DNA from 2 places in the Leptolyngbya subtilissima AS-A7 genome. Region 1 is predicted to be linked to the other one. Evidence: riboswitches for the same ligand, from Rfam matches in the RefSeq annotation. Region 1 holds a riboswitch; the other holds the start of a gene.
What was found. Region 1 has a riboswitch for cobalamin ahead of NC979_RS11055 (HupE/UreJ family protein). Riboswitches for the same ligand answer to the same signal wherever they lie in the genome.
Positions count from the first base shown of each region.

Region 2: another riboswitch for cobalamin. It lies ahead of NC979_RS02175 (hypothetical protein); the one in region 1 lies ahead of NC979_RS11055 (HupE/UreJ family protein).

Region 1 is NZ_JAMPKY010000004.1:297,525-312,170, reverse strand. Features, by position in the region: gene NC979_RS11060 (ABC1 kinase family protein) at 1-1,635, opposite strand, end outside; cobalamin riboswitch at 1,753-1,924, shown strand; gene NC979_RS11055 (HupE/UreJ family protein) at 1,977-2,633, shown strand; gene NC979_RS11050 (hypothetical protein) at 2,805-3,419, shown strand; gene NC979_RS11045 (ligase-associated DNA damage response exonuclease) at 3,467-4,459, opposite strand; gene NC979_RS11040 (DUF3493 domain-containing protein) at 4,736-5,020, opposite strand; gene NC979_RS11035 (hypothetical protein) at 5,157-5,774, opposite strand; gene NC979_RS11030 (cupin domain-containing protein) at 5,991-6,401, shown strand; gene NC979_RS11025 (glycoside hydrolase family 10-like protein) at 6,446-8,569, opposite strand; gene NC979_RS11020 (translation initiation factor) at 8,575-8,919, opposite strand; gene NC979_RS11015 (succinate dehydrogenase/fumarate reductase iron-sulfur subunit) at 9,160-9,903, shown strand; gene NC979_RS11010 (WD40 domain-containing protein) at 9,972-10,985, opposite strand; gene NC979_RS11005 (DNA double-strand break repair nuclease NurA) at 11,187-12,404, opposite strand; gene NC979_RS11000 (N-acetylmuramoyl-L-alanine amidase) at 12,544-14,088, shown strand; gene NC979_RS10995 (aminotransferase class IV) at 14,095-14,646, shown strand, end outside.
Region 2 is NZ_JAMPKY010000001.1:458,643-473,288, forward strand. Features, by position in the region: tRNA gene NC979_RS02120 (tRNA-Gly) at 57-128, shown strand; gene NC979_RS02125 (adenylate/guanylate cyclase domain-containing protein) at 561-2,318, opposite strand; gene NC979_RS02130 (glycosyltransferase family 2 protein) at 2,578-3,780, opposite strand; gene NC979_RS02135 (HAD-IIB family hydrolase) at 3,966-4,787, opposite strand; gene NC979_RS02140 (T3SS (YopN, CesT) and YbjN peptide-binding chaperone 1) at 5,174-5,620, shown strand; gene NC979_RS02145 (peptidoglycan recognition protein family protein) at 5,718-6,521, shown strand; gene NC979_RS02150 (hypothetical protein) at 6,518-7,219, opposite strand; gene NC979_RS02155 (response regulator transcription factor) at 7,315-8,001, opposite strand; gene NC979_RS02160 (response regulator transcription factor) at 8,214-8,975, opposite strand; gene NC979_RS02165 (aminopeptidase P family protein) at 9,089-10,417, opposite strand; gene NC979_RS02170 (hypothetical protein) at 10,659-10,976, shown strand; cobalamin riboswitch at 11,045-11,234, shown strand; gene NC979_RS02175 (hypothetical protein) at 11,354-11,812, shown strand; gene NC979_RS02180 (DUF1636 domain-containing protein) at 11,886-12,314, shown strand; gene NC979_RS02185 (ureidoglycolate lyase) at 12,311-12,826, opposite strand; gene NC979_RS02190 (hypothetical protein) at 12,957-13,118, opposite strand; gene NC979_RS02195 (Uma2 family endonuclease) at 13,089-13,922, shown strand; gene NC979_RS02200 (hypothetical protein) at 14,062-14,646, opposite strand, start outside.

The DNA of each region.
Region 1 (14,646 bases):
TCGCGGTCGCACAATGCTAAACAGCAGCCACAGCCCAAAGAAACTAGCCGCCGCAAACAAGATAATGCTCAAGATCTGCCCCTGGGATGTCTGCTGCCCCGTGGACACGATCGCCGCCCCAATGATCAGCGCTGCCACTACGGTGCTAAAGGAATGGCGGTTAGAAGATTCATCCAGGCTGCGGCGCAGGTCGTCTACACCCTGAATGCTGAGGCTAAACTTGAGCTGCTCTGAACTGAGGCGATCGAGCAAAAAGCCTAGCTGGCGCGGCGAACTCAGTGACAGGTTACGAAACTCTAGCCCCGTGCGCAGCAGCGCCAGCAAGGGGTCATCCCCCACCATTTGCTGGCGAAACAGATCGGCCATCAGCGGGCGCACCTCCTCGAGCAGGTTGACGCCGGGATTGAACTGCCGGACCGCTCCCTCTAGGTTAGCGAGGGATTTGGTGAACAACCCCACGTTGGCGGGCCAGCGCAGGTTGTTGCGAATGCCCGCCGCCAAGATTTCGCCAAAAATTTCGGCGGTGTTGATCTGCTCTAGGCTGAGCCCGTAATAGCGGCCTAGCAGACGGGTATAGTCGCTCTCTAGGCGAGCCAGGTTGACGGGTTTGAGGGGTTCGGCCAGCTGTAGGGTGAGTTGGCAGCAGCGTTGGGCGTCGCAGTTAACAATCGCCAGCACCATCTCGGTTATGGTGTTACGGGTACGGGGATCCAAATGGCCCATCATGCCGCAGTCGAGCAGGGCTAGGCGACCATCTTCCAAGTAAAAAATGTTGCCAGGGTGGGGATCGGCGTGGAAAAACCCGTCCACAAAATACTGTTTGAAGAAGGCTCGAAACAGCAGCGTGGTAGCGGCCGATCGCAGACCAACGGCATCGCTGTGGGCATCTTCGGCCAGCAAATCGGCCTTGAGCAGAGGGGTGCCCTCCAGCCACTCCATGGTCATAATTTTTGTGTTGGTCAGATCCCAGTAGATCTGTGGCACGATCAGCTGGTTGGCGTCGTACCAGGCGCTTTTAGACAGGTTGCGGCGCAGCTGGTCAGTGTAGCCCGCCTCCGTGGTGAAGTCGAGTTCAGCATTGATGGCATCGGCAAACTCTTCAGCTAAATCGACTACGTTGTAGCGCTGGCCAAACTGGGTAGCCGACACCAGCCGGGCAACGTCGCGAATTAGGGTCATATCGCGCTCGACCTGGCGCTCGATGCCGGGGCGCTGCACCTTCACAGCGACCTGCCGACCATCTTTGAGCAGCGCCTTGTGGGTTTGGGCAATGGAACCGGCGGCGATCGCTTGATAGTCCAGCCGTTCAAACAGCTCCTCGGGAGGCTTGCCCAGGTGCTGGCGAATGTAAGCTTCGATCTCCTTAGGGTCTACCGGCGGTACGGTGGTTTGTAGGCTGCTGAGCTCCTCAATGTAGGCCGGGGGCATGAGGTCGGGGCGGGTGCTCAACAACTGCCCTAGCTTGACGTAGACCGGCCCCAGGTCAGTGAGAATGTTGCGCAGCACCGCGGGGGGCGGAATCTCGGGCTCATCGGCTTTGCCTCCCACCAATAGCTGCCGCATGTAGTCCCAGCCGTTGCCGAGCACCACTTCAATAATTTCTTTTTGCCGAGCCAGACGAGACGATGAAACCATTGGGGGCAGGGGTAGGTTTTGCTCGATGCTAGCGCACCTAGGTAAGGCGTTGGCTGCGTGTGGTGCGCCAGATGACTATTGATAAACCAGCGGCGGGGCCAGATTCACCCGATGCTATGATGCTTGGGCGTTGTCGGTTCCGGTGGGGATCAGCCACTGGAGGCAAGGGGGAAAGTGCAGTGCAAGTCTGCCGCTGTCCCGCAGCTGTAAAGCTGTTTTGGTGTTGAGGGGGTATTCGCCCAACACCAAGACGCTGAGCCAGAATGCCCGCCGATCGCAGGTCTGTTTTCCACTGTTCTTTCTTCGTCTGCGAGGTACGGATGAATTATCGCTTTACTGCTTTGGAATCAATTAAGACTGGTTTTTCGCAGAAGCGGATAGGTCGTAGCATCGGGGGCGCGATCGCCGCCCTGCTGCTGCCCCTGCCCAGCCTGGCCCACCATCCGCTCGGGGGCCGAGTGCCCGCTAACTTTGCTGAGGGGTTTTTGTCGGGACTGGCTCACCCCATTATTGGCCTCGACCATGTGGCCTTTGTGGTTGCTGTGGGCCTACTGGCAGCCGTTAGCACCTGGGGAATCGTCATTCCTGCTGCCTTTGTGCTGGCGGCTATGGTTGGCACAGGGCTGCACCTGGCAGAGCTAACGTTACCGGCAGTGGAGTTTGTGATTGCTGGCTCAGTGCTTGGGTTTGGGGTGCTGCTTGCGCTACGCAACCGTCCTCAAAGTAGCGCCATCACAGGCTTGGCAGTGCTAGCTGGGCTGTTCCATGGGTTTGCCTACGGCGAGGCCATTTTTGGTGCAGAATCCATGCCGTTGGTGGCCTATCTCGCTGGGTTTACAGCAGTGCAGATGGGGCTTGCGATCGCTGCCTTTTTGGTCGGGCGACAGCTCACCCAACGGTCTACAACTCTTTTCGTACAGCGGGCCGGTCTAGTGATCTGCGGTATTGGAGCCACGTTTCTTGCCACCGCGCTCCTCAACGGTTTGCTGCCCACCTAGGATCGTGAGGCGGGAGTTGGCACAACGCCGTTGAGCGTCTGTCATTCCCAAATCCTGCCAAATTCCCTTTCTTAGGCTGAGCCTGTTGCGAAATAGGCACAAGAGCTAGGTCTAACTTCTCGGTCTGGCGGTATGCTTAATCCGTTTGGTTGAGCCAGCGGTGCATTCCCTATGACCCTATCTCCAACTTGGGCCGCGGCCCTGTTCATGCCCGCAACGGTTGGGCTGCTATACCAGGCATTGCAGCCCCATCCCTGGCCCTATCGCCTGCTGGCTCTGTCGCTGATGTTGATGAGTCTAGAGCAGGCCCATATGGCTCGGGTAGACCTGCGCCATGGAGATATAGTGGGCCAGCGATCGCGCGATCCGCGCCTGGGCCACTTTAGTCGTGTGGTCATGCTGACAATAGCTGGTCAAGTGGCAGGCTTCTCCATAGCCGCCCTGGGCCATCTCGGTTGGGGGATGGGGCTAATCTTGGTCAGCCTGCTGGGGTTTAACCTGGCAGCCTCCATTCGCTTAGAGCCTGCTAGCCCGAAACCGATTCAGCCCGCAGGCTGGCGATCGCGTCTTGATGTGCTTGGGTTAGATGCGATCGCCCTCGTCCTAGCCCTGGTGTGGATTGCCCAGCGGGTCCAAGGTTGGGTAGCTGGAGGCTTGTTTGCCATTACCGTGCTCTACGGCGGCAGCAAACTAGTGGCCTACGTCACCGCCGCCCTGCACTCAGGTTCAGCGGTCCATGTCTCCCACGCCGCTCAAGAGCATCCACAGACCTCCCAGCAAAATTAGCAGCGCTAGCCCGCCCATCGCTCCGTCCAGCCAAGGGGTTGCGGCCATTAAATATCTCCTTCTCCCTCAAACAGCGTCTCCAGAGGCATAGCCTCTAGGTTTAACGATTCTTGCAGATAGCGCGACACCACGTCTGACTGACCGTGGGTGACGTACACCGTTTTGGCTCCTGTATCCTTCACCGTTTGTATCAGCCCTGGCCAGTCGGCGTGGTCAGAGAGCACGAAACCGCGCTCGTAGCCCCGTCGCCGTCGCGCTCCCCGCACCGCCATCCACCCCGAAGCAAAGGCCGTTTGGGGATGCTTAAACCGCTTCATCCAGCTAGAGCGATGGCCCGAAGGCGGCGCCAGCACCAGCTCGCCCGTGAAGCTGTGGGTACGGGGCATCTCTGAGGTACAGATGGTAGGCACCATGGCCACGCCCTGCTCGCGGTAAATCTCAGTCAGCACGTGGATTGCACCGTGGACGTAGACGGGGCGATCGGTGAGCTGGGTCAATTCACTCAACACCCGCTGGGCCTTACCAAAGGCATAGCAAAACAAAATTGATGGCCGCTCAGGATCGCCTTGCCACCAGTCATAGATCTGGCGTGTGGTTTCAGCGCCACTCTCCCACCGGTAGATCGGCAAGCCAAAGGTGGCCTCAGTGATGAACGTGTCGCAGGGCACCACCTCAAAAGGGGCGCAGGATGGGTCGGCACCGCGCTTGTAGTCGCCCGACACAACCCAGACTTCGTCCTGATGCTCAACGCGAATCTGAGCCGAGCCCAACACATGCCCCGCCGAGTGAAACGACACCCAAGTTTCGCCCAGCTTAATCGGTGCTCCATAGGCAACTCCCTGGAGCTGAATGTCTTCCCCCAGCCGCCGGCGCAAAATACCCTCTGATTGAGCCGTGGCAATATACTGAGCCGAGCCCGATCGCGCATGATCACTGTGGGCATGGGTAATCAGCGCTGTCTCAACCCCGCGCCAGGGGTCGATATAGAAACCGCCTTTTTCGCAGTAGAGCCCCTCAGGGCGCACGGTAATCAATGTCATTGGTTAAAGAAATTGGCAGGATAGGGGTTGACAGGTTGGCTAGGGTTCAGGTGCACGACTTGCCTTAAACCCTGAACCCTAGACCGCTAGAGCTTGTTACAACAGCTTCAGTAGATCGCAAAGTTCCTGTTAGCCCTCTCCCCCAGCTCCTCTCCTCTCTGGGAGAGGGAATCCGGACCTTTCAAAGTTCCTCTCCCAACCTGGGAGAGGGATTTAGGGAGAGGGCTAGATCTCGTCAGAAAGGATTGTTTTCGATCTACCGAGCCTGGTTGAGTATTAATCCTTTTTCTCGAGGCGAAATAGCAGCACTACGATCCCAATCACCCCAAGCTGCACCCCCAGGTTGGGCAGAGCATTGCCCACATCGCGCCCGGCCAACAGCTGGGTAAAAAAGACAAACGCCCCGATCGCTCCAGAGGCCCCTACAGCGACATAGACAAACTTACGCAAGCTTTTGTAGGGCGCTTGAGCTTCGGCCTTGAGCCGGGCATATTTCTCAGGGCTCATGCCCGGAGGGGGCTTATCCGGCAGTTGGTCGGGGCGGCTATATTCAGGGCGCATCAATCGGGCCTTAATCAGGAGAGCATACTGTCATCCTACAAGGCATTCCCTGCGCAGTGACGGCTGAGTCAGCCGCCCTGCGCCTCGACAGTCACCTTAGAAGTTGCTCCCCCCAATTGGCTTCTGGTGGGTCGCGCTACCGGAAATTGCAGGCTACCCCAGCCCACAGATTGGTAATGGTGCCGGTGGGTTCGGGTGAGGTGAGTAGCCCAAAGAGATTCCCTGCCGAAAACTCGACCCCGAGAGAACTGTCCATCACCTCGACGGTGTAAGCCTCTTCTAGCTCCTGGCGGGTGGAGCCAATGCCAATGCCTGAGACGGTGGTCAGGGCGGTGTCATCGTCACCAGACTGCATAGCCCAGCCCACAAAGGTATCGTCAGCAGCATTTAACGCCAAACCATTAGACCATCTAGCGATCGTCAGCGGGCCAGAGGGACACTCGCTGTTCTCGCCGACTTCCTCAGGTTCGCCCAAAATCTGGGTCACAGCATCTAGCGTAACGGCCATGTCACTGTCAAAGGCCAGGGGGGTGGTCGAGCCCGTTTGCAAATCTATCACCTGTAGCCCTTCATCTGTCAGCGTCAGGCCAACTTCCTCAGACTGAGGCGTTTCGGTAGAGGTTTCGGCAGGGGTTTCTACGTCAGGGGGAGTTGGGGCTGGAGCGGTAGTCTCACTAGTGCAAGCAGTGGCGGCAATAAGTAACGACAGCCCCAGCAGCGCAAGGGTTTGAGAAAAATGATTTTTTTTAGGCATAGCTCTAAGAATTTTGGGTTATGACTGGGAAATAGAGCTTAGGCAGAGGGGTCTGCGCAGAAGTTAGCTGCTGTCTACCCATTGAACAAGCTGCGTTGGGCGCTTAGACCCCACGCAACCTCAGGATACGTGTTGGTGGGTGACGAGAAAGTTAAGTCTCATTGCCCCGCTCCCCTGACCCACCCCTTCTGAAACCGCATTTTTGAGGAAACCGCCATGGCTGACTCAGCCGCTTTCACTCCCGCCGATGCCGAAATTGTCACCGTGCGCCCCCAGCACGACACCGCAACACTGCAAAAGCTGCCCTACTTTGTCGGCATTTCTGAAGCTACAGCGGGCTCGCAAGGCATTTCGATGAATTTGGTGATTATTCCCCCTGGGGCCTCGGCAGAGCCCCACTTCCACAAAGACTACGAAACCGCGATTTACATTCTTCAAGGGCGGGTCAAAACAGCCTACGGCGAGGGTTTGAAGAAAACCATTGTCAACGAGGCGGGCGACTTTCTCTATATTCCGGCGGGGGTGCCCCACCAGCCGACAAATTTGAGCGACAGTGAACCGGCGCAGGCGATCGTGTCTCGCAACGACCCCAACGAGCAGGAGAACGTAGTGCTCTATAACCCGTGATATTTCACCGTCCTTTACCCGCCCACTCCCTACCCTCCTACTCTCTACCGACTAGGACGAGCAGCCGGCGTAGCAAAGGCCTGCTGGAGCTTGCCCACCCGCTGCTCGGCGGTCTCTGGCGGTGGCGAAATCCACAGCGACTCGTAGAAGAAGAACGACATGCCGGAGTAGGCGCGATCGCGCACCGCCGCCATCTGGTCAGTGATAAAGTCCATCTTTACCGGAGCCGCCCGCAGGCCGCTGAGAATGCCGATGTTTACCGGAATTCTGCGCCGCGCCGCCTGAATTGAGGGCTTGTTCATCTCCCACATAAAGCGGTTTTGGTCGCTGCGATAGACCTGAATCACCAGCTCATCGACAATGCCTCGGTTAACCCAGGTGGGCCAGTCTTGCAGGTAGTTGGTAAAGGCAAACGGGTAGGGGTTGGGCGAAATCGACACCACCGCGTTGGGCCGCCGCGCCTTCACCAGCTTGTGAACTTCGGCCAAGAAGTCAGAAATTTTGTTGGCCCGCCAGGTCATCCACTCGGCGTTTTGAGGGTCGTTAGGCGGGTCCTGACCGTTGTGCTCAGCCCGGTACAGGTTGATGGTGAAAGGGTCATAGCCAAAGTCCACCGGCAGGCCCAGGTGGTCGTCGAACTGAAAGCCATCCACCTCGTAGTTCGAGACCAGCTCGTTAATCAGCTCTAGCTGAAACTTCTGCACCTGGGGATGGAAGGGGTTCATCCAACGGCGCGGAATCACGTTGCCCTCCACCCAAATGCCGGGGTCGTTTACTACGTCAGGGTCAGGAAGAAAGTCGTCTTGGGCAAGCCACTGGTCGGCCCGTTGCTTTTCGCGGGCCAGATCCCCCGTCTTGGGGACATCCAAAGCAGGAGTTAGCTTGGCAGCCTGTTTAGCGTCTAGACCAGCGGCCAGCTTGGGCACATCCCCCGGTCGCGTGGAATCACGGGGCGCAAGGGGCTCAGGCTCAGGGGGTGTTGGCTCAACTCGCTTTTGGGTAAACCAGTCGGGGTGGCGGCGGTAGAGTTCGTAGTTGGCGGGGGCCATGAAGCCAAACTCAAACCAGGGCACCACGGCCATGCCCCGGGCGTGGCCCATGGCGATCGCCTCGCGCATCATGTCGCGATCGCTTTCGCTGGCGGGGCCGGGAGCGCGCAAGTCGCCGTAGAGGTGCTGACTCACCCCCAACTCGCGTCGGGCGGTGGCGCTGGGGTAAAGGGTGTGGCCGTAGTTCCACACCACCGGGTAAATCGTGTTGAAGTTGAGGTCGGCCAGGCGGGTTACCGCTGCTTGCAGCGCCTCCGTAGAAAACAGCACTTGGCTATCCACATTGGTCAGCCACACGCCGCGCGTTTCACGGGCAGGGGAAACCACAGCGGGGGTCTGGGCCTGGGCCACCCAGGCGGGGTCAATCGTCTGACGCAGGGCAGGATTGGGTGCGGCACGGCACAACAGAGCTGCCGCTTCGCCGCGGGTGAGCCGCTGGGTGGGGTTAATGCGGTTGGCCTGGGGATAGTTCACCACCACGCCCTGGGTGAGGGCAGCGGCCACCCCTTCGCGGGCGTAGGGGGGCACCTGGCGGCCGTCCTCTAGGTTGGCGTTGATGATTGTGTTGGCGGCAATTTGGTAGCTGCCGCCCAGCTTGGTAGCCAGGGCCATAATGCCCTCGGCACGCACCAGGGGGCGGTCGCGCTGAAAGTAAGCGTCGGGGTAGTGGGCCGCCACCGTGGGCGCAGTCTGAGCCCCCAGTGCCCGCTCTAGCGGGTTAGCCCATTCCTGAGCTGGCCCTGCGGGCGAAATCAGGTTCAACAGCGTCACGTAGTCGCCCCAGAGAATCGGGTCATCTGGGTAAAACAGCCCCGTGGCGTCGGGGGTAATCAGGCGCTGTTCAGCCAGGGCCGTGATGCAGTCCTTTGCCCAGTGGCTTTGAATATCAGTGGGGATCACGGGCCGTGGGAGAGCGGGCCGCGGCAAGGTGGGCCTAGGATCCGTCTCGTCACCTAACTCCTGCTTAGGGCGAGGAGCCTGAGCCACTGCCTCAGCCGGAACTATCGCTGCCGCTGTGTTGGGAAGCAGAGGCAGTAACCCTGAGCTGCCCAACACCAAAATTAGCGCTGCACCGAAATTTAGCAGCGATCGCCGCCACCCCCTACCTATCCTGCCCATACCCTTCAACCTCCGCTCCGTTTGGCCTGATAGCCTTTGGCTACCAGGAGTTCGACTAGCTTTTGGGCATGGTCGCCCTGAATTTCAATAGTGTCATCTTTGGCGGTGCCGCCAGTGCCACACTGAGCCTTGAGCTGCTTGGCCAGGGCCGTGAGCTGGTCGGGGCTATGCTGAAACCCGTTGATGATGGTGACGGTTTTACCGCCGCGCCCTTTGCGGCTGACCTGCACCCGCACGGTTTGCTGATTGGGGGCGCGATCGGGCACGCCCCGCGCCATGGGGTCGGCAGGGCCAAACTCACGATAGGCGTGACGGTCACTTCCAGAACTATTGCCAGCCTTCTTGCCCATAGCCGCTTTGTTAAAACTGCATGATTTATACCACTGGCGGGGGCAACTCGGGGCATTGCAGTAGGCCAGTTCCTAGGGAGAAGGATTCGGAACCAGTGGCCTCACAAAAATTGTTAGATCCATCCCCAAACTTTGAAGCGCGCAGGCGGTAACCTCCTAACCGAACTTCAGCAAGGCGTCCACCCGATGGGAGGACTACACTAGAATCAGCAGCCTTATTCCCCCCGCAGCAGCCTTCCCATGCAACTTCACCTCAAGGTTTGGCGCCAGACCGATGCCGGCACTCCTGGCCAGTTCCGCACCTACACCGTGGCCGATGCCCACCCGGATATGTCGTTTTTAGAGCTGCTCGACGTGCTCAACGAGCAGCTGATTCACGCGGGCGAAGTGCCGGTGGAATTTGACCACGACTGCCGCGAGGGCATCTGCGGTTCCTGCGGCGTGATGATTAATGGCAAAGCCCACGGTGGTTTGCCCCAGACCGCTACCTGCCAGCTCTACCTGCGCCACTTTAAAGATGGCGACGAAATCACCGTTGAACCCTGGCGGGCCAAGGGCTTCCCCGTCATTAAAGATCTGGTTGTAGAACGAGCCGCGCTCGATCGCATCATTATGGCCGGGGGCTACATCTCCGTCAAAACTGGCTCAGCTCCAGAGGCCAACGCTATCCCTGTCCCTAAGGCCAACGCCGATGCCGCCTTTGACTACGCCGCCTGCATTAGCTGCGGGGCCTGTATCGCGGCCTGTCCCAACGCCTCAGCATCCCTGTTTACGGCCGCCAAAGTAGCCCACTTGGCCCTGTTGCCCCAGGGTCATCCCGAACGTCACCAGCGGGTGCTAGCCATGAGCAACCAGATGGCCGCCGAAGGCTTCGGCGACTGCTCTAACCACGGCGAATGCCAGGCGGTGTGCCCTAAAGGAATCTCGATCGATGCGATCGCCTCCATGCGCCGAGAGTATGTGCGAGCGACGGTAGGCCTTTAGAGTTTTGAGTGTTGAATTTTGAGTGTTGAGTTAAGCGCCGCACTCAAAACTAAGAACTTCTCAAACCATCACTCTTCTTGCCAAATACGAACGGTGCCATCCCATCCGGCGCTGACCAAGGTTTTGCCGTTGGGGGCAAAATCTACTCCCCAAACCCAGCCCTCGTGGCCATGCAAAATGGTCGTTAGGCGGCCCTGCTCCATGTTCCACAGGCGAATGGTGCTGTCGTTGCTGGCGGTGGCCAGCAGCTTGCCATTAGGGTTAAAGGCGAGGCTATTGACCGGGGCCGGGTGGGCCTTAAAGCAGGTAGTTTGGCGACCGCTGTTGAGTTTCCAAAAACGCACGGTGCAGTCGGCGCTGGCGCTGGCCAGCAGCCAGTTGTTGGGGCTGGCCGCCACCGCCAGCACCTCGCCGGTGTGACCCGTGAGCACGTGGTTGTGCCCCTTACCCTGAATGCGATACAGGCGAATAGTTTGATCTTGGCTGCCGCTAATCACCGTAGTGCCATCGTGGCTAACGGCGATGGAGCGCACCCAGTGGGTATGGCCGTTGAATTGGTGCACGAGGGTGCGATCGCGCAGCCGCCAAACGCAAATTTTGTGGTCTTGGCCGCCGCTAAATAGGTACTTGCCGTTGGGGCTAAAGGCGACGGCCCGCACCCAGTTAGTGTGCCCCTCCATCTCGCCCCAGGCTTCTCCGGTGGTGAAATCCCATAGTCGAATGGTGTTGTCGTTGCTGACGCTGGCAAAGCAGGTGCGATCGGGGCTCACGGCGACAGCCCGCACCCAGGCCCGATGGTTGTCGATCACCCGCATGGTGTGACCCGTGGCCAGGTTCCACACCCGCACGGTTTTGTCACCGCCGCCGCTGACGATAAAGTTGCCGTCAGAGCTCACGGCTACCGATCGCACCCAGCTGCTGTGGCCCGTCAGCACTCGCGTACAAACCCATTTGGTGGCCCGGCGCGGCGGCACAGCGGCCGTGCCCTGGTCAAGGGCAGCGGCCATATCCACCAGTTCAAAGGCAGAGGGATCGCCATCCGGATCGCCCTGAGAGAGAGAGTTGGGGGGCTGGGGGGGCATGGCAAGGGTACGCATCGGCATAGAGCTCTATCGGTCGTTAGCGACGGCAAACGCAGGCGCAGACTGACCCCAGCCTGCAAATTCACCGTCGACTACACCCTGACAGCATCCTATTCCGAAATACTGCTTAACATAGGTTCTGACCGATTGGTTTACCGATCGGTTTGTTATGGGTTTTTATGGTTTTTAGAATAGTCAGGCTCAGGCAATGCTGCCACGCTTGCGGGCCTCTTTGTAGGAGGTGCCAACATTCTTGAGCCCAGCGCGAATCATTTCTTGCTCCAGCAGGGCAAAAAATCGGCTGCGATCGCCCCCCTTAACCACCGCCTGATTGTGCGCTTCCGCTAGCGTCACCGGATACCCATACCCTTTTTGCACCTGGGTGAGCACCATTCTGAGCGCCATTTCACACAGCACTTCATCGGCCATCACCCACTGGGGCACTTCCACCCGCGCCACTTCAGGGCCGACATTGAGGTAGCAAAAGTACACTCGATGATCGCCGTAGAGATCCAAAATGCTGGCGGTGCTGCGCCAGAAGGGGCTGCGTTCCCCAGGGGCTAATTCTGTCGCCCAAAACGTCGCATCCCGCAGCGGCAAAAACCGACCGCAGGGGGCCCGGTCAGCCTGATTGCCCTCCTCGCTGCTGCAATGGGTTTGGCAGTCGGGCTGCAGGAACGGGCAGGCCGCAAATCGCAAAAAGTTCATCGCTTCGCCGCTGCGGCTAGCGCTGAGATAGCCCACCAGCGGAATGTTTTGCCGCCGCAGCCGCTCCCACGAGTCAAGGATGGGAGGAAGGATGCGATCGCGCGCATCCCCGGGCAGCGCCTCCAAAAACCAGTAGATCAGCGACCCATCGACTAAGGCCAGCACAGGCACCCTGTCTGCCTTAGGGTTGGCTTCAACTAGGCTATTGTGAACGGCTTCCCCCACTTCGGCCAGCACCACGGCCTCGGCCACGGTGCGGCGATGGCCCATCCATTCTTCGGTGCTAATGCCCCACTGACGCGACAGGTAGAGATCTTCGGCGCGGTACACAACCTCTGGCAGGCTGTCGAGCATTGGGAATCGGCTCTGGCCATAGTGGAGCACGACGCGGCCCACATTAATCAAATAGCAGTAGGCGATCTCGTGGTGGCTGGGCGAAATTTGCGACCCGTCGGTAGCAATGACGGTGTGGGCCTCGGGGGCGGCGGCGATGACGCTGCGAATAGTAAGGGATTCGGTAGGCTGGGCAGCGGTGAAGGGAGCGCGATCGCCCCAAATTTCGGCCTTGGCAACCAAATCGGGCTGATGGGTGGCGGCGATCGCCAACAGCTGGCGGGCTGCCATTATGCGCTCCTGGGCGGCAGCAGCCTCCTGGCTAAGGTGCTGGCTAATGCCCTGCATCTGCCGGGCCAGCTTCATCAGGTCGAGCATGGCAGAGTCAATTTGGTACGCTCATACTAACATCCCCTTTCAAATTTTTCGCTAGAACCTATGGCCTACGGATGCCACTTCGGTTCTCATCGTTATACTGTCGGGTGGCTTAGGTCTTGGTCGTGTTTTGGTCGTGCTTATGGAGTCAAGATGGCTCACCTTGGGGCTCACCTCGGGAGCGTTAGCAACCCTGGGTGCCCTAGTTGTGGCTGCCCCCGTTAGGGCTGCAACCCTGCAATATTGGTGGTTTAATGCTGAAACCAATCAGCTGGTATTCACCACCGACGGCCAAGTGCAGCCTCGGGCTCAACTGCTGGTTAACCCCACCCGCATCGTGGTTGACCTGCCCAACACTCAGATGGGCAGCACCAATGCCAGCCAGTCCGTCGGCGGTGCCGTGCGAGAAGTGCGAGCGGGCCAGTTCGATCGCCAAACCACCCGCCTAGTCATCGAGCTTGCAACCGGCTACAGCCTGAACCCTCAGGATGTGCGGGTTCAGGGGGTTCGCCCCAACCAGTGGGCGGTGCAGCTGCCCACCCTCAACCAGGGCGCGGCGCCAGCCTCGGGGGCTTTACCACCTCCCACTGCCACGGCCAATCGAGTGCAGGGCAACACCGGCACTGGCGCTGGCTCCATTCTCAGTGGCGTGGTCACTACCGGCGACGGCTTCCTGGTTCGGCTCAGCGGCACGGCGCCCACCCCCACGGTGCAAATTACCAGCGACGATGCCGACAACCGCTTTGCCATCATTGATTTACCTAACACTGCCGTAGCGGGCAACCTGCGCCCCGATGACTTGCCCAATTACCGCTACAGCATCATCGCCTGGAATATTGCCCAGCAGCCCACCAATCCTCCATCTACCCGCATCACGCTCCGGCTCGCCCCCACCAGTCCTGACTGGCGCGCCCTGCGCAACAACAGCGGCGTGATTGTGCTGCCCCCCAGCGGCGTGCCTATCAGCAGTATTGCCGACGAACCGGCTCCCCTCGCGGCGGTTCCAGCCAGGCCGCCTCAGGCTCAGACGCCCCAAGCTCAAACGCCTCCGCCCCAGGCCCAAACTCCGCCCAGTTCCCCACCGCCCAATCCCACACCGCCACCTACGCGCTCCGCAGAGCCACTGCCCTCAGTGCCGAGCGGCCGAGTGGTCGTAGCCATTGACCCCGGCCACGGCGGGCGTGACCCCGGGGCAGTAGGCATTGGCGGTCTGCAAGAAAAGCAGGTGATTTTCCCCATCTCCCTGCGGGTGGCTGAGCTGCTCGAAAGCCAGGGAGTTGTGGTGGTGATGACTCGGCGCGAGGACGTTGCCGTCGATTTACAGGCCCGAGCCGACATCGCTAACCGTGCCCAGGCAAATCTATTTGTCAGCATTCACGCCAACGCCATCAGCCTCAGTCGCCCTGACGTTAACGGTATTGAGTCGTACTATTCCTCCGAAACCGGGCGCAGGTTGGCGGCTACCCTCCAAGCCAGCATGCTAGCAGCGACGGGCATGCGCGATCGCGGCGTCAAGCAAGCCCGCTTTGCGGTGCTGCGCCAAAGCACCATGCCCGCCACCCTACTCGAAATTGGCTTTGTTACCGGCGCTCAAGATGCTCCCCGCCTAGCTGACCCCGCCTGGCGCGAATCCATGGCCCAGGCGATCGCCCGCGGCATTCTGCAATACATCCAGCAGGGGCTGTAGCGGCAAATGGCCTACTGGTTCGACGGGCAGCTCTGCCAGGGCAGCGATATTGTCCTCGCCGTCAACGACCCCACCCTAATCTACGGGGCCACAGTGTTTACCACCCTGCGAATCTATGGCCAGAGCCTTGACCACCCCCTCACCCACTGGGCGGCCCACCAGCAGCGTCTAGTTCATGGCCTGACCGATTTTGGCTGGCCCAGCCCCTCATGGGATCGGGTGCGGCAGGGGGCCGAGGCATTGTTAGAGGACCATCCTGTTCTGCGGATTACCTGCCTTCCCGACGGTCGTGAGCTGGTGACTGGGCGCAGTCTGCCTCTAGACCTAGAGACGATGCAGACCCAGGGCATTGCCGCCTGGGTGGCGCGGGGGGAGATGTATGGGCGATCGCAGCCCGCCTACAAAACCGGCAATTACCTCGGGGCCTGGCTGGCCCTACAGGCTGCCCAGCGGCACGGTGCACGCGAGGCCATCCTGGTGAATGCCCGAGGCCAATGGCTAGAAACTAGCACCGGCAACCTCTGGGGCTGGGCCAATGGTCAGTGGCACACGCCCGGC
Region 2 (14,646 bases), on a different contig from region 1:
TTCTAGATAAAGTCAAAACCAGCGAAACGAAGTTGCTTCCGACACTGGTTTTTAATGCGGGTATAGCTCAGTGGTAGAGCGTCACCTTGCCAAGGTGAATGTCGCGCGTTCGAATCGCGTTACCCGCTTACTAAGTTGTTGTGCAGTTTCCTAAGTATCTAGACCTTGCTAGTTTTTAGAACTAACTGCTCACGGCTACTAGGCAAATGCTTCGTAGGTTCAAGTTAGCCTTGAAGTACATACCCTCGATTTGGCAGGGATACCTTACAAGGCTGTTGCTAGATCAATTCAAAAGCTCGGGGAATTCCCTCAGCGCCTTTAGGGACAATTCAGCAGGATTGGGCACAAAAGCTAGGGGTCTTGTGACCCGGCTCTGGTACTGGTGCTTAATTGGCTGATTGCGACAAGCCTAACGACTGAGATCCAGGGTTCAAGGTGTACGGTCTAAGGTAGGCCGTACACCTTGAACCTTAAACCGTATACCCTTGCCCCCCACCGTTTATATTCGGCTTGGCAGACTACTAGTGGAATTCAGACCGCGAAGTAAGCCGTTTGAAACTCTAGGGAGTTGTAGGCTGAGTGCTTTCCCTACGAAGGGCGCAGAACAGTGCTTCAGGCCGGTGACCACGCAGCCAGTAGGTTTCCATTTCGCCACGCCCTTTAATAGCGATGCAGCCGCGACGTTCGAACCGGTATCTGTCCTTGAGGCGCTCATAGGTCGCAGCCGTAACCTGGATCTGACCAGGTTCGCTAGAGGCCTCCATACGGCTGGCCACATTGACGGCATCGCCCCAGAGATCGTAAATAAATTTTTTCGTGCCAATTACTCCGGCTACCACTACCCCGGTGTTGATGCCGATGCGGATCTCCAGCGGTTCCCCCGACTCGGCCTGGAAGGAAGCGGTGACCTGCTGCATCGCCAGGGCCATTTCGGCGATCGCCTCCGCATGATCGTCTCGCGGCATAGGTAGCCCGGCCGCCACCATGTAAGCATCGCCAATGGTTTTGATTTTCTCTAGATCTAGCTGTTCAGCTAGGCTGTCGAAAGCCGAGAAGATTTGGTTGAGCAGGTCTACCAGCTTAATGGGTGACAGATGGTGCGACAGGCTCGTGAACCCCACAATATCGGCAAATAGAATTGTCACCTCGTCAAAATGCTGAGGGATAGATGCCTTGGTCTGCATCAGCTCGCCCGCGATCGGCGCTGGAAGAATATTGAGCAAGAGCTGCTCAGCCTTTTGCTGCTCCTGGGCTAGTTTTGTATTGCTGATTTGCAGCTCACCCAGCATGTCGTTGATCTGTTGGCCCAGGGAACTCAGCTCATCGTTTCCCTGCACTGACACTCGTTGGGTGAGATCGTTAGAGCGTCCGATGTGCTGCACCTGCTGGCTAAGCCCCAGCAGCCGCCGCAAAATTACTCGATCGAGCAGTAGCAGCATGCCGCTGGTAAACACAAGACAAGACCCGAGCAGCGACCAGCCAAGATAGTGGCGACTAATCAGCCCTTGCCGGTAGATATCGCGGGGCAGCTTGACCTCCAGCAGTGCCTGGGGAGCGCCGTAGATGTCAGGCCAGAGAGTATAGCCCGTTAAGGTCTCAGCATTTTGAGGCCGTACTAGGGTAGCTGAGTCGGTGCGATCGCCAAGGGTCGTGAGGATAGGGCGCAGTGACTCCGATAATTCGTCTTGACCTAGGGAATAGAGCTGTAGATCTAGCCGCGTGCGCTGCGCTAGGGATTCAACGACGCTAGCACTCAGGGTTCGCCCCATGAGCAACGCCCCTCTAGAGGGACCTGTGGAATCGCTGCGCAGAATAGGCTCCACCACTACGAGCATAAGCTGTCCATCCACCATCACTAACCCTTGGTGGTTGGAGGCCAGGTGCTCAAACTCCATCAGCGGGCTGGTAGGAGTGAGCTGCTGGGCCAGATCGGGAGGTAGGGGTAGAAAGATTCTGTTGTCTAAGTCGTAGCCTGTGCCATAAACGATCTCGCCCTCAGGGTTGACGAAGGCTATAGCGTTGAGCTGTAGCCTTTCTAAGGCGTACTTGCTGAGATTTGACTCGAGATAGTTAGCGTTGCCGTCTTGGATAAAAGTATAGGTGTCGTTCCAAGCGGCCCAGTCTTCGGTAAGGCTTTGGAGTTGGGCTAGGTCACCCGCTAGCACCCCATCAACCCGTTGCAGGTTGCGCTGGGCATCCTGCTGCTCAAGGCGACTGTAGCTGCGCTGCAAGATCATGGAAAAACTGCCGTAGAGAATTGCCATCAGCCCCAGCAGAGGCAGCGTGGTCAGCAGTAGAGTTTTGTGGCGCAGTTTCATAAGGTTAGGGGCACTGTGGGGGGTGACACCCCTCAAAAGTACCTGTAGAGTACCCAAGACATACCACTCCAGCGATGTCCCTCACCATTGCTTTGAATTAAAGCGTCGTTTTTCAGCGCTTTTGTAAGGAGTCGTCGGGAGGGGATTTATTAAACTTAAAAGATTGGCAGTGTTACTCCGTGCTACCAATGACAGCTAAAACCTGCCCAAAATCACATCAGCCTTAGTGGTTGAGGAAGACTACTGCAACGGTAAAACGCTACCCGTCGCGCTCGGTGCGTACCCAGGTTTTTTCAGGTTTGACCAGAAATTTGAAGTACAGAGGAATTTTGTTGAGCACGTAGAGCGGCACCGTTAGCAGATCCTTAAGGGAGAGATCGCTGCGTCCGTAGCCTGCCCAGGCTAGGCTAACCCCGGTGCTGAGGGCAAGAACTGCCCCTAGGGCTATGTAGGCGGGCAGCCAGCTCAACCCAGCTAGGGCCGCCACTAGGCAGAGAGCTGCGATCGCCAAAGTCACCATGACTTGTAGCGAAATCGGCAGTACCGCCAGCTCTAGGGCCAGAGCGAGGAGGTCAACGCGCCCCTGGCGCAGGGCCTGACCCAGCAGCTTGGGCACGTACTCGCTCAACATCTGCAAATGACCATGCTCCCAGCGGGTGCGTTGGGTCGTGGCGGCTTGATTGCCGCTGGGTAGACGGCTGGTCACCCAGGCGCTTTGGCAAAACTGAGGTCCATAGCCAGCCAGCGCCAAATCGAGGCCGAGCTTCATGTCTTCGACGATGTGACCACTGGCGACATTGACCGCGATGGCGGCGTCCCAAGGCATGGCGATACCGGTACCGGTCAGCAGACACGGCTGCCCCAGCCGGTATAGCCCGAGGGGACGCACCCAGTTTTTGACCTTAAAGGCAAAGGCTGAAATGCCGTCTTTAAGCCCAGGGCTGGGGGGCTTTTCCATTAAATAGACAGCTTGAACCGGGCGCTGGCTGTGCTGGGCCTGGATTGCTAGAGCGGCTAAGCTGTGGGGCTGTAGGTCGCAATCGGCATCGACAAAAACAACAATGTCGGGTGGATTAGCCACGAGATGGCTGAGGCCAAAGTCGAGGGCATAACCCTTGCCGCGCTGGTTAACGTTGTGGCGCTCGATCACGGTGGCCCCCGCTTGACGGGCGGCCTCAGCGGTAGCATCGGTGCAGTTGTCGGCAATAACCAGCAGGCGATCGCTAGGACGCAGCTGGGGAAGAATAGTAGCTAAGGTGGTGGCAATGCCTTCAGCCTCGTTGTGGGCGGGCACCAGCACCGCTAGGGAAAGGTCGGCAGGCAGGGTAGAGGGGGTGGCAGACGACTGGGCTTTGCCCAAGGCCATCAGGCACTCGAGGGCAAAAAAGGCTGAGGTGGTCAGCAGCAGCAGCGGCAAAACCGCGAGCATGACCGTGATCAGGTCGCCTAGACTTACATTCATAACTACCCAACGTGTTTGACTTAATCGGTGCTGCTAGATTGCCCAGATCGCCAGGTCGTCCTGCGTCGGGGCCAACGCCCGCAGTAGGTACCTTAGCGAACCCTGTCCAATTCCACTAACTTCGCCCCATCAGATTTACAAGAGCTTCAAAAACCTGTGGTGTCAGCGCCAGGGCTGGCCTATAGCTAGGCCACTACCGCTGCTACAGCGGCTTCTACGGCGATCGCCCACCCCTCAGGCGCTGGCGCTGGGGCGACCTGCCAACCGCGATTAGCTAGCTGAGGATGGGGACCGTGGGCGCTGGGCAGTACAACCGGATAATCGACGTTCTCTAACATGTCGAGGTCGTTGGGGCTGTTGCCTAGCCCAATAGTAGTGATGGGCAAGGCCTTGGAACTGCTGGCTTGGTAGAGCTTCACCAACTGGTGTACGGCCCGGCCTTTGCCTGCATCGCTGCCAATCAGATGGGAGAAGCGATCGCCAATCACAACTCGAAACCCCATAGCTTCTACCGCCTCACGCAGCTGGTCAGCGGGCACATTTTTAGGAGTCATAAAGGGTTCCGTAAACTCCCTGGCCTTGGCTTGCTTGGCCTCTTCGGGGGATAGCCCGGTGAGCTGCACCACCTGGTCTACAGTCCAATCGCCGAAGCCTTTGAGGGGGCGACCGAGATCCTGGGCGATCGCCTTCAAACCAGCGCGAGCGGTGACGTAGTTGCAGCCCAGTTGCAGTATCCGGTAGCCATCAACATCGTCGCCTGGCGGTAGGGCAAAGTCTGTGTAGTCGGTGGGAATGTAGATGGCGCTGCCGTTTTCCACCACGAATGGATCGCGCAGGCCGACATCCTGCCGCAGTTGGGCGACCTCTTGACGGGTTTTGCTCGTGACCGGTACCACCGGAATGCCTTGGTCAGCAAGCTTGGCTAGGGTGGGCAAGGCCGCCTGGTAAGCGTAGGTTTCGCCATTGAGCAGGGTGCCGTCGAGGTCAGTGAAGATAATGCAGGCCATAGAAACAACGAGGGGGCGCTATAGATAAGGACAGAGGACCTATCCAAAGCCTACTGCAAGGGTCACCCTTAATTCTGACGTTTCAGATTCGGAGTAGAGGGCGCTGTGGTTTGCGATGGGCTTTGGCTTAGAGCGGCTGAAATTCCCGACTGGCAGAGAGCACGGGGCTACTGAGTAAATGGATAGATTTGAATCTGCTAGGGTCGTGGTGCGCTAGCGGTGTTGCCAAACGGCTGAGCTGCGAATAGGCAGCGAACGCGAGCTGACGTTAAAGCAAGAGTGAGACAATTGGAATGCTGCTTTTCCTTGGGTTCGTTCTAGGGCTAATCTGTTAGGGCTTTAGTTGACGGCTAAGGTTCTGCTGTTCGTTCCTCTAAGAGTGTTGTATGGAGTTTAAAACCCCTGGCCAGGAGGCGGTTTACCATCGAATTTTGCCCTGGATGCATGAGCTGTTTGGCGAAGCGCTGGTGGTATTTGAGGATGAACCCCTCTTCATTGTGAATTTGGGGTCGGCGGTGGCCTCGACTCGCGTGGTGCCCTGGCACGACTATGAAACGCTGATTACTACGCGAGCCTATGTAGTAACTGCGATTGACCTCACCCCTGAGTTGAGCTACTACCTGCTGCGGGAAAACAACGGCATCTACTTTGGCCGCTTTGCCTACGATGCTGAGGATGACATTGTGTTTGAGCACAGTCTGGTGGGTGAAACCTGCGATCGCCTCGATCTAAATCACTCCGTTGCCACCGTGATTCGCATTGCCGATAGCTACGACGACGAAATCGTCGCTCGCTGGGGAGGGCAGCGGGCCCTCGATCGCTGGGCTTCTTGACGATTTCACGTTGGTTCAGGGGTTTCATCGCAGGATGAGGGTTCATTGGGCCCATTTCGCGCTACAAAATAGTCTGACAATGCACCCGGAGGTTGCCGTGGCTCGTCGCTGGATTTGGATAGGGTTAGGGGGGGTGCTAGTGGCGCTGTTGAGCTTAGGGTTTGGTTCAGCCCGCGCGGCAGGCCCCCTAGAACCTATGCTCACTGTGAGAGGTTTGCCACCTATGCAAACCACGGCGGCGGCAACGCTTCAGCCGCTCAAAGCCGCTCAGCCGGAGCCAACTGATTTTGCGGCCCCAGAGCTGGCTCAGGCGGCTCCGCCCCGCCAGGTGACGGCCCTGGCCGACCCTACTAACTACGGCGATCGCTTTCTCACCGACATCAATGGCCAAGTCGTGCACAACGACTTCATTGCCGTGCTGCACGAAACCGTGGGCTCGGCTCAAAGTGCCCTTAACCTATTCCGGACGCGGCACCCGCGCGACCAAGACCAGGTCAGCTACCATGCCCTAATTGGCCGCGATGGCACGGTCTACTACATCGTGCCGCCTGAAAAACGGGCTTTTGGAGCCGGCAACTCCGTGTTCAATGGCCCTAATGGCCCAGAGGCGGTGCGCACCAATGCGGCGTTTCCCCCCTCGGTGAACAATTTTGCCTACCATGTGTCTTTGGAGACGCCCGGCGATGGCTTCAACAACCGCCGGAGCCACAGCGGCTATACCCAAGCTCAATATGATTCCCTAGCCTGGCTGCTGGCTCAGACCACCATTCCCGACAGCCGGATTACCACCCACCAAGCGGTCGATCGCTCCGGCAACCGCATGGATCCGCGCAGCTTTAACTCTTCTAGCTTTTTTAGCCAGCTGCGCCGCTACCCCACCCGTAGCAGCCTGACAGGCTAGGGGGCGACGTCGAACGACACGACCATTTCGTACACCGACGGCTCGAGCACCGTTAAGTTCGGGTCACTGCTAGCAAATATCTCGTCACCCATCGTGGCCTCGTAGGCTTCGAGATGTGCTGCTATAGCTGCGTCTGAGGGGGCTAGGCGCAGCCATAGGATGTCGTCGTACTGGGCTAGGGTAGTGTCTTCCAGCACAATTGTGCCGCCGTAGTCCCAGGCAAAGCCGTAGAGGTCGAAGTCGCCCAGCACTGCTTGAACCTCAGCGTAGGGCGCACCCACCCCTAACCCCTCTGGGGTTTGCCAGGCTTGGCCAAAGTCTTTGATGAGCCGGGGCCGACTTTGAGCGTCGTCAGCCCACACCACGGCAAACTGTTGGTCAGTACCAGGATTGACCACTGTGCCCACCTCTGTGCTGCCTTCCCCTAGGGAGATGGGGCGATCGCTCAGGGCAGCCTCACCATAGAAACTAGCTAAATCGGCGCGGCTCGTTTGGGCCGTAACCGGCCCCACTCGCTCGCCCGGAATCACCAGCTTGTCAAAATCCTCGCCGGGCGCATCGGGCGCTGCGGTAGCCGGTGTTTCAGCGGCAGTGCTGGGCTCCGACGGCTGTGCCTCGGGCAGCGCCTCCTGAAGTTGGCAGGCGCTTAAGGGCACTAACGCCAGACTAAAAACTACTGTCATCCACAATTGCGCCATGGTGATTCACCGAGTCGAGCGGCTTGGGCCCAAGTCAGGTAGCCGGGCTATTGCTTTGATCGAGACTAGGCGCGGTTGTTCTGAACGGTTGATGGCTAGGGCACCAGGTGGTGGCTAATGGCAAACCGCAGCAGCTCAGAACGGTTGCTGGTCTCGGTTTTGCGCAGCAGACTGCTGACATACTTTTCGACGGTGCGGGGGCTTAAAAATAAGCGATCGCCTATTTGAGCATTCGATAGCCCGTCCGATAGCAGCGTCAGCACATCCTGTTCCCGAGCAGTAAATTCAGCCACCATGTCGATTGGGTCAGGGGTCCAAGGCTCAACCGCTTCGCTGACTTCGCTCGACTGAAGGGCACGCTGCTGAGCAGTACTAAGAGCCACCTGCTGAATCCATGCCGACTGAATCAGCTGCGATCGCTCCAGCAAATTGCGCACGATCGCTCCGATTTCTTTCAGCTCAAAAGGTTTGGGCAAGTAGAGGTCACAGCCAAGCTGGTAGCCTCGAATTCGGTCTTGGGTCTGATTGTGGGCGGTGAGGAAAATCACTGGCAGCAGCCGAAAAGCCGGATACTGCCGCACCTTTTGCACCAACGTAAATCCATCGAGACCGGGCATGCCGATGTCGGTAATGATGAGCTGGGGTTGGTGGCTAAACACCTGGCTCAGCGCCATCTCGCCGTGGCTGGCCATCAGTACAGAATAGCCTTCAAGCTCTAAATAATCGCACAACGCAAGGCGAGTGCCCTCGTCGTCTTCGGCAATTAAAATGGTGAGCGGCATAGCGTTCTACCAGGGTTAGAGCGGCTGACAGGTCAAACATCACAGCCTACGGCCACGCTCTCAGCCTTGGCACGCAGCCGACTTTCGCTCCTGCCCCTTAAGCCTAAACGACAATTTAAGGACTCGGTTTATTTGTTGCTGAAGTTAAAGTCTTGTGAAGTAGGCACTCCGCAGGGATTAACATAGCCCCTGGCAACGGGTTTTGACAGCCCTTAGCCCAGACGATAACCAAAGCCACGCACGGTTTTCAGGTACTGCGGGTGGCTAGGGTCAACCTCCAGCTTTTCACGAATCCAACGAATGTGCACGTCTACGGTTTTGTTGTCGCCCATAAAATCGTGCCCCCAAACCTGGTCGATAATCTGATCCCGCGACCATACTCGCCGGGGTTGGCTCATAAACAGTTCCAGAATTCGAAATTCTTTGGGGGAAAGGTTAACTTCTTCGCCCTTCAAAAAGACACGGCACTCCTGGGGATGGAGCATGATGTCTTCAAATCGGAGCACGTTATCTTTCTCAACACTAGCTTTGCCACGCTGTCGGCGCAGCAGTGCCCGGCACCGGGCAACCAGTTCCCGCATGCCGAAGGGCTTGCTTAAGTAGTCGTCGGCACCAATTTCGAGCCCCACCACGCGATCGGTTTCGGTACCCTTAGCACTGAGCACTAAAATGGGCACGTCGATGCCCTGGTGGCGCAGCAGACGGCAGAGGTCAAGTCCATTCATGCCGGGCAGCATGAGGTCGAGTACCACCAGGTTGACTTCGGGTCGGTCGGTGCGGCTCGACACCGATGTGCCGCCCAGCATATCGAGAGCAGTCAAACCATCTTCGGCAACGAGAACATCAAATCCTTCCTCGGCCAACCCAAAGGCCAATGTTTCTCGAATCAATTCTTCATCTTCGACGATGAGTACCCGCCCTAAGCCAACCCGTAGGTTTGGCTGAGCCTGTGGCGCGAGGTCTACAGAATCCATAAGAAATGGTTAAAAACTGCTCACTGAGATCATATCAGCCCGCAGAGAGATGAGCGGTCTAGCAAAAGCTAAGACTTTGTAAACTCCAGCTTGGAGTGGGTAGAAAAAGCTCCTTAGGCTCTGCTAACCAGATCTTCTACAGCATCAGCGCGGGTAGGAAGGGCGGCAGTTAAAACAGTGCAACCCGTTGAGTTGATTTGCACGTCATCTTCAATGCGGATACCGCGTACCCCGTCAAAGGCCTTGAGACGGTCCCAGTTAATGGCATCGTCGTACTGGCCCGACTGCCGCGCCAGAGCGAGAATACCGGGTACTTGGTAAAAGCCGGGTTCGATGGTGACTACCATGTTGGCCGCTAAGGACCGGTCTAGGCGAAGAAATTTGAGCCCAAAGCGATCGCTGCGAGAGCGACCTGGCTCATAGCCCGCCATATCCCCTAAATCTTCCATATCGTGCACATCTAGCCCCAGCAGATGCCCCACCCCATGGGGAAAAAATAGGGCGTGCACATCCCGCTCGACCAAAGCATCAGGGTTTCCCCTCAGAATCCCCAGATCGACTAACCCCGCCGCCAGGGTGCGGCAGGCTAGCAGGTGTAGATCTCGGTACTCAATCCCAGGGCGAGCGGCGGCAATGCAGGCATCGTGGGCGACCAGCACCAGGTTGTATATATCCCGCTGGGGGGCGGTGAATTGGCCAGATACAGGCCAGGTGCGAGTAATGTCCGAAGCCCAGCCACTAGGGGCCTCGGCCCCTACGTCGGCTAGCAGCAGATCGCCCGGAGCCAGGGCATGGTGGTACTGCTCATTGTGGAGCACTTCGCCGTGGACGGTGACAATGCTGTTGTAGGCGCAGGTCATGCCCTGGCCTATAATCACCTGCTCCATGGCGGCCCGCACCTGGGCCTCAGTGGTTGCCCCCGGAGTGGCAACCATACCGGCTTTGTGGGCGGCGACGGAGACCGCCGCCGCCTGTTTGATTTGGTCAAGGGCGTAGTCATCGTGGTGCAATCGCAGGGCCACCAGGGCTTCGACCAAAGCTCTGCGACGTTCTGCGGCGGTGGTTTGGGCGGAAAGGGTCGCCGCTTCGCCTAAATAGGCGTCTAGGTCTTGATAAGGATAGGCGGCGTCGGCTCCGATATCAGCGGCGATCGCGTCTCGACTAGGGCTTGGCCCGTGCCACAGAGCCGCTTCGGTGGAGGTCTCATCCATAAACAGCGTCAGCCTTCCCCCTTCAAGATGAAGGGCAGCATTGGCCAGGGGCAGGCCCGCAAAGTACAAAAAATGGCTGTTGGCCCGAAAGGGATAGGTGTTGGCCGGAAAGTTGCGCGACACTGCCTGCCCCGACCACAGCACCACTGGCCCTGGATGAAGCTCAGCTAGGCGATCGCGGCGCTGCCGTAGCGCCGCAGCCAGCGATAAAGAGGTGGTCTGAGGGGGCATAGACAACCAAAGCCGACGACCTCTTTAGTCTGCCACAGCACACCAGTCCTAAAGATGTAACAAACTTGACAGGCTAGATCTAGCTTTAAACCTCGATTGCCAGTCGTTAACCCCAAAGAAGAGAAACATCCCTTAAAATGAAACCAATAAAATTAATTTTTTGTGAATTCTCCATTCAAAGCTCAGTTCAAATGAACTACTGTTGAATCTATAACGGCTAGCCTATCTCAGGTGCAGCGCTATGGCTTCCTTAACGATTTGTCTAGGATCACGGGTTCGCCTTAAGGGTCAAGACGACCACGTACCCGATTTTGTAGTAGTGCGGTGTGAGCGCGATCGCTGCTGGGTGCGCCAGCAAGACTGGGCTCCTGGTACCGAAATCAAAGTCAGTTTCAAGCAGATTCTAGTGCCTCCAGAGGCAGGCTCAACTCTGACAGTAGATCTGGCTCAGCAGGTCAAAGCATCAGGATTGTTGGCCGGCCACGGTGACCACCGCGCGGGAGAGAACGTGGTTTATATGGACGCCTACCGCCGTCGCCCTGCCCCTCAGAAGCGGTAGCGTTGATGGATGATAGTTTTGAGCTCTAAGTTGCAACGATTTGTTGCAGATGCTTCGTCCCTAAGGTGTTAGGATGCAGCTCTGTCGGTTTTAGCGGGGGTCAGCCGCTGAAGGAAACGGGGAAAGCGCAGCGAAAATCTGCCACTGTCCCGCAGCTGTGAGGCGATTTTAGAGTTCGGATTTTGGATTGACACTTCTCCAACGTCTAGACCTTAAAATTCTCCAAGTCAGAATGCCCGCCGATGGATGCCCACTGTTATTTCCATCTGCGAGGTACAGATGACTATAAATAGTTTTTGGTTTGCTCTAGGGCGCTGTAGCCCTGGGCGATATTTTTTGCTGCTGCACCAGGCCCCAAGCGATCGCCGGTGGTGGCTGTGCGCATAGATGACAGCGTGTGGCAGGGCTGTAGCGATTGGCAGCCGCTGTTTATTCGCGAATATTGGCTGCCCATAGGTCACCTCGCCTGGCAGGGGTTTTTGCAGCAGGGCCGAGGCATGATGCTGTGCGAGGTTCACGCTAGCACCGCCACGGTGGACTGGAGACGCACAGCGGTGCCCTACACTGCCCGTTTTGTGGCCGCAGGTGTCGTAGCTGCCTGCTGTCACGACCTCGGTCTGCCAGCTGATCAATTGCCTGCTCTAGCCGAGGCCATAGCGACCTACGACCCCGCCCAGGATGCGATCTTGCTCTTGATTGGAGACTCGCGCCCCTATGTGAGCTGCCTAAAGGCGTGGGCGGTGCCACCGCCGGAGTGCTCTCGCCAGATGGGCGATTCGCGAAGCGATCTGTCCTGGAATCGCCAGGCCGAGTTTACCGTCACTCCCAAATCTTAATTTCTCGGTTTTGTCGGTCTCCCAAGCTTCGAGGCTGGCTGGCAAATCCTATTCACCTATCTGTTTGAACCCAATGACCCAACCAACTTTATTTGTCTGCGCCCTGTGTAAATTCCCCGCCGCTGAGTCTGGCGTGGGCGATACCCCTGGAGGGCAGCACCTGATCGACCAGCTAACGAACTGCCTAGCCGCCGAAACCGGTTCGGGCGAAATCACCCTTCAGCCGGTGCGCTGCATGGCTGCTTGCGATCGCGCCTGCAACGCTGCCCTCAGCGCCCCCGGCAAGCTGACCTTTATCTTCAATGACCTTTTGCCCAGCCAGTCAGCCTCCGACTTGGCAGAGTTTTGTCGCCAGTACGCCGCTGCCGCTAACGGCAAGGTGCCCTACGGGCTGCGATCGCCCGCCATCAAGCAGGCCACAGCCTATGTGCTGCCGCCGCTATTAGCCGAGGGAGTAGAGGCTGCAATTCCGGAACGGAGCGCTTCGCGAGTTACCCATTAACTCATCCACTCTCCACCGACAATCTCAAACTCCAGCCCAAAATCCTGGGCCAAACTACAGGTTTGGTGGTCAGTAATGTTGGTGTCGCTCAGCTCTAAGTTGTAGAAGCTGATGGCGGCATCGGTAAAGTAAGGCCCTGCGTGCCAAGTGCCTACCTCTAGCTTGATAAAGCAGTTGCCGGGAATGTGAAAGGCGCGGATTTTACTCGGGTCGGGCTGCTCAGCCTTCCCCGGTGGAGCGACTGCCATAAACCAATCTTTGCCCTCCAGTGCTCCTAGGCACTGGGTACAACGTTGGTGCCGAGTAATAGTGCGAAACCGGGTGCCCTTGGCCTCTAGGGTCATGATGTAAAAGTGGGGAATGCCGCGATCGAGCTTGAGCTGGGCATCGCTAGGGCCGAAGGTAGCGCCGTCGGCACTGGGGAAGATCACCTGACCAAAGGGTGCAAAGCTCTCTGGGGTGATGGGCTGTGCCGTCAATTGCTGAAGGGTGAGGGGGGGAGAGTCATCCATTGGTACCGAGTTTTTGCAACTGTGGCGATCGCTAGCTCATGCTTACCTACGGTGGTTGCTCGATGTCTTGTAGGAGGAGACCATCATAAGATCCACTGGCTCAAGGCTATTGCCATGATAGCTTCTCAGCTTAGCTTTCCCCAGGCTTCAGCGTATCGGGTACCGCCATTGGAAAGTGGCGACCGCTCATCCGCCCTGAGTTTGAGCGCGCCATGCCGCCGCTGCCGTTACCAAAGCCGAGCTGGTCGAAGGAGTCGTCTATGTGGCCTCGCCCCTGCGGTTTCAACAGCACGCCGAGCTTCACAGCCGATTAGATACTCGGCTGGGTACCTATGTGGCCTTTACCTCCGGCACTCGCTCAGGCATTGAACCCACAGTGCGCATTGATCTAGATAACGAGCCTCAGCCCGATATTGTATTTGTGATGGATAAATTGACGGGCGGACAGGCTCGACTCAGTAAAGATGGCTACTTAGAAGGTTCGCCGAAACTGGTGATTGAGATTACCGTCAGCAGTGCGGCCATTGACCAGGGCGATAAAAAGCAGGCCTATTGGCGCAACGGGGTGGCAGAGTACCTGGTTTGGCAGGTGTTTGAAAACAAAATTGACCGATATGCGCTCAACGATGGTGATTATCAGCCGTTGCCAGTGGATGATGATGGGGTGATTCGCAGCCGTCAGTTTCCGAGGCTTTGGTTAGCGGCGAACGCCATCCTACAGGGAGATATGGCTCAGGTGTTAACGGTATTCAGTCGCCAGAGCACCAGGCATTTGTGGTTTCACTGGAGCGATCGCCGTAATCAAGCGCAACACTGCCGCCGCGTCGTCGTAACCGAGGAAGGAGGACATGTTATGACCTGTGACCATGCTAGAGCGTTAGCCTTAGCTAAAGCAGGGCAGTGGGATGCTGCTCACAACCTCGTGCAGCCCTACTACGATCGCAACTCCTGCCTGATTCACGCCTACCTACATCGGGTCGAGGGAGACAACGGCAACGCCCGTTACTGGTATCGGCAGGCTGGGGAAACCATGCCCGCCAATACGCTGGAGGAAGAATTGGAGCGGTTAACTGATGCGATTGTGGGTCAGGCGTAAATGGATTCACCGGCCCGGCGTTGGGCAGCCCATTACGACGTCTCCTGCAAATAATTCAGGAAAGACTGGACCCAGAGTAGCTGTATGTTTTTGCAATCCCCAGAACTAACTAACTAGTTGGAAGAAGCTCTGGAACCCATCATGATTCAGGAGGTGGCAACGGCGTACAGCGGCCATGGCGTAGAGCCAGCAACCGATACATCACCATAGCTGTCATGGTGGCAGAAATACCCCACATCGTGGCGATCGCAACAGAGCTCGTCAAAATCAACCCGGTGGTTGTATGGCCGATAGCTCGGGTAACAGAACCCAAAATAAACCAGCCCAGCCCCCAACTAACCGCACCGCTAATGACTTGAATTAAAACCCACCAGGCCATACCAGGAATCTGGGTATAAAAGACTAGCCCCTGAATACCACCGATTATCAGGCCCCCAACAGCTCCACTCATGATTAAACTGCTGTGAAAGGCAACATAAGGCCGCACCATTCTGCTCAGGACCACCCCTAACATCGTGGCCAGAGTCCATCGCACTGTTCCCGAAGCCCCCAAACGCAGCATTGAACCCTGCAAGAGACCGACTACAGCTCCTAGAACATAGGGAATGATTAGGTTTTGCTCAGCAGGGACGCTGATTACGGCTAATCCGCAGCCTAAAACCGTCAAGCCAACCCAGAGGAAGCAGAACTTCCAGGCCCTATGAGGGGGATAATTGGCGGCCAA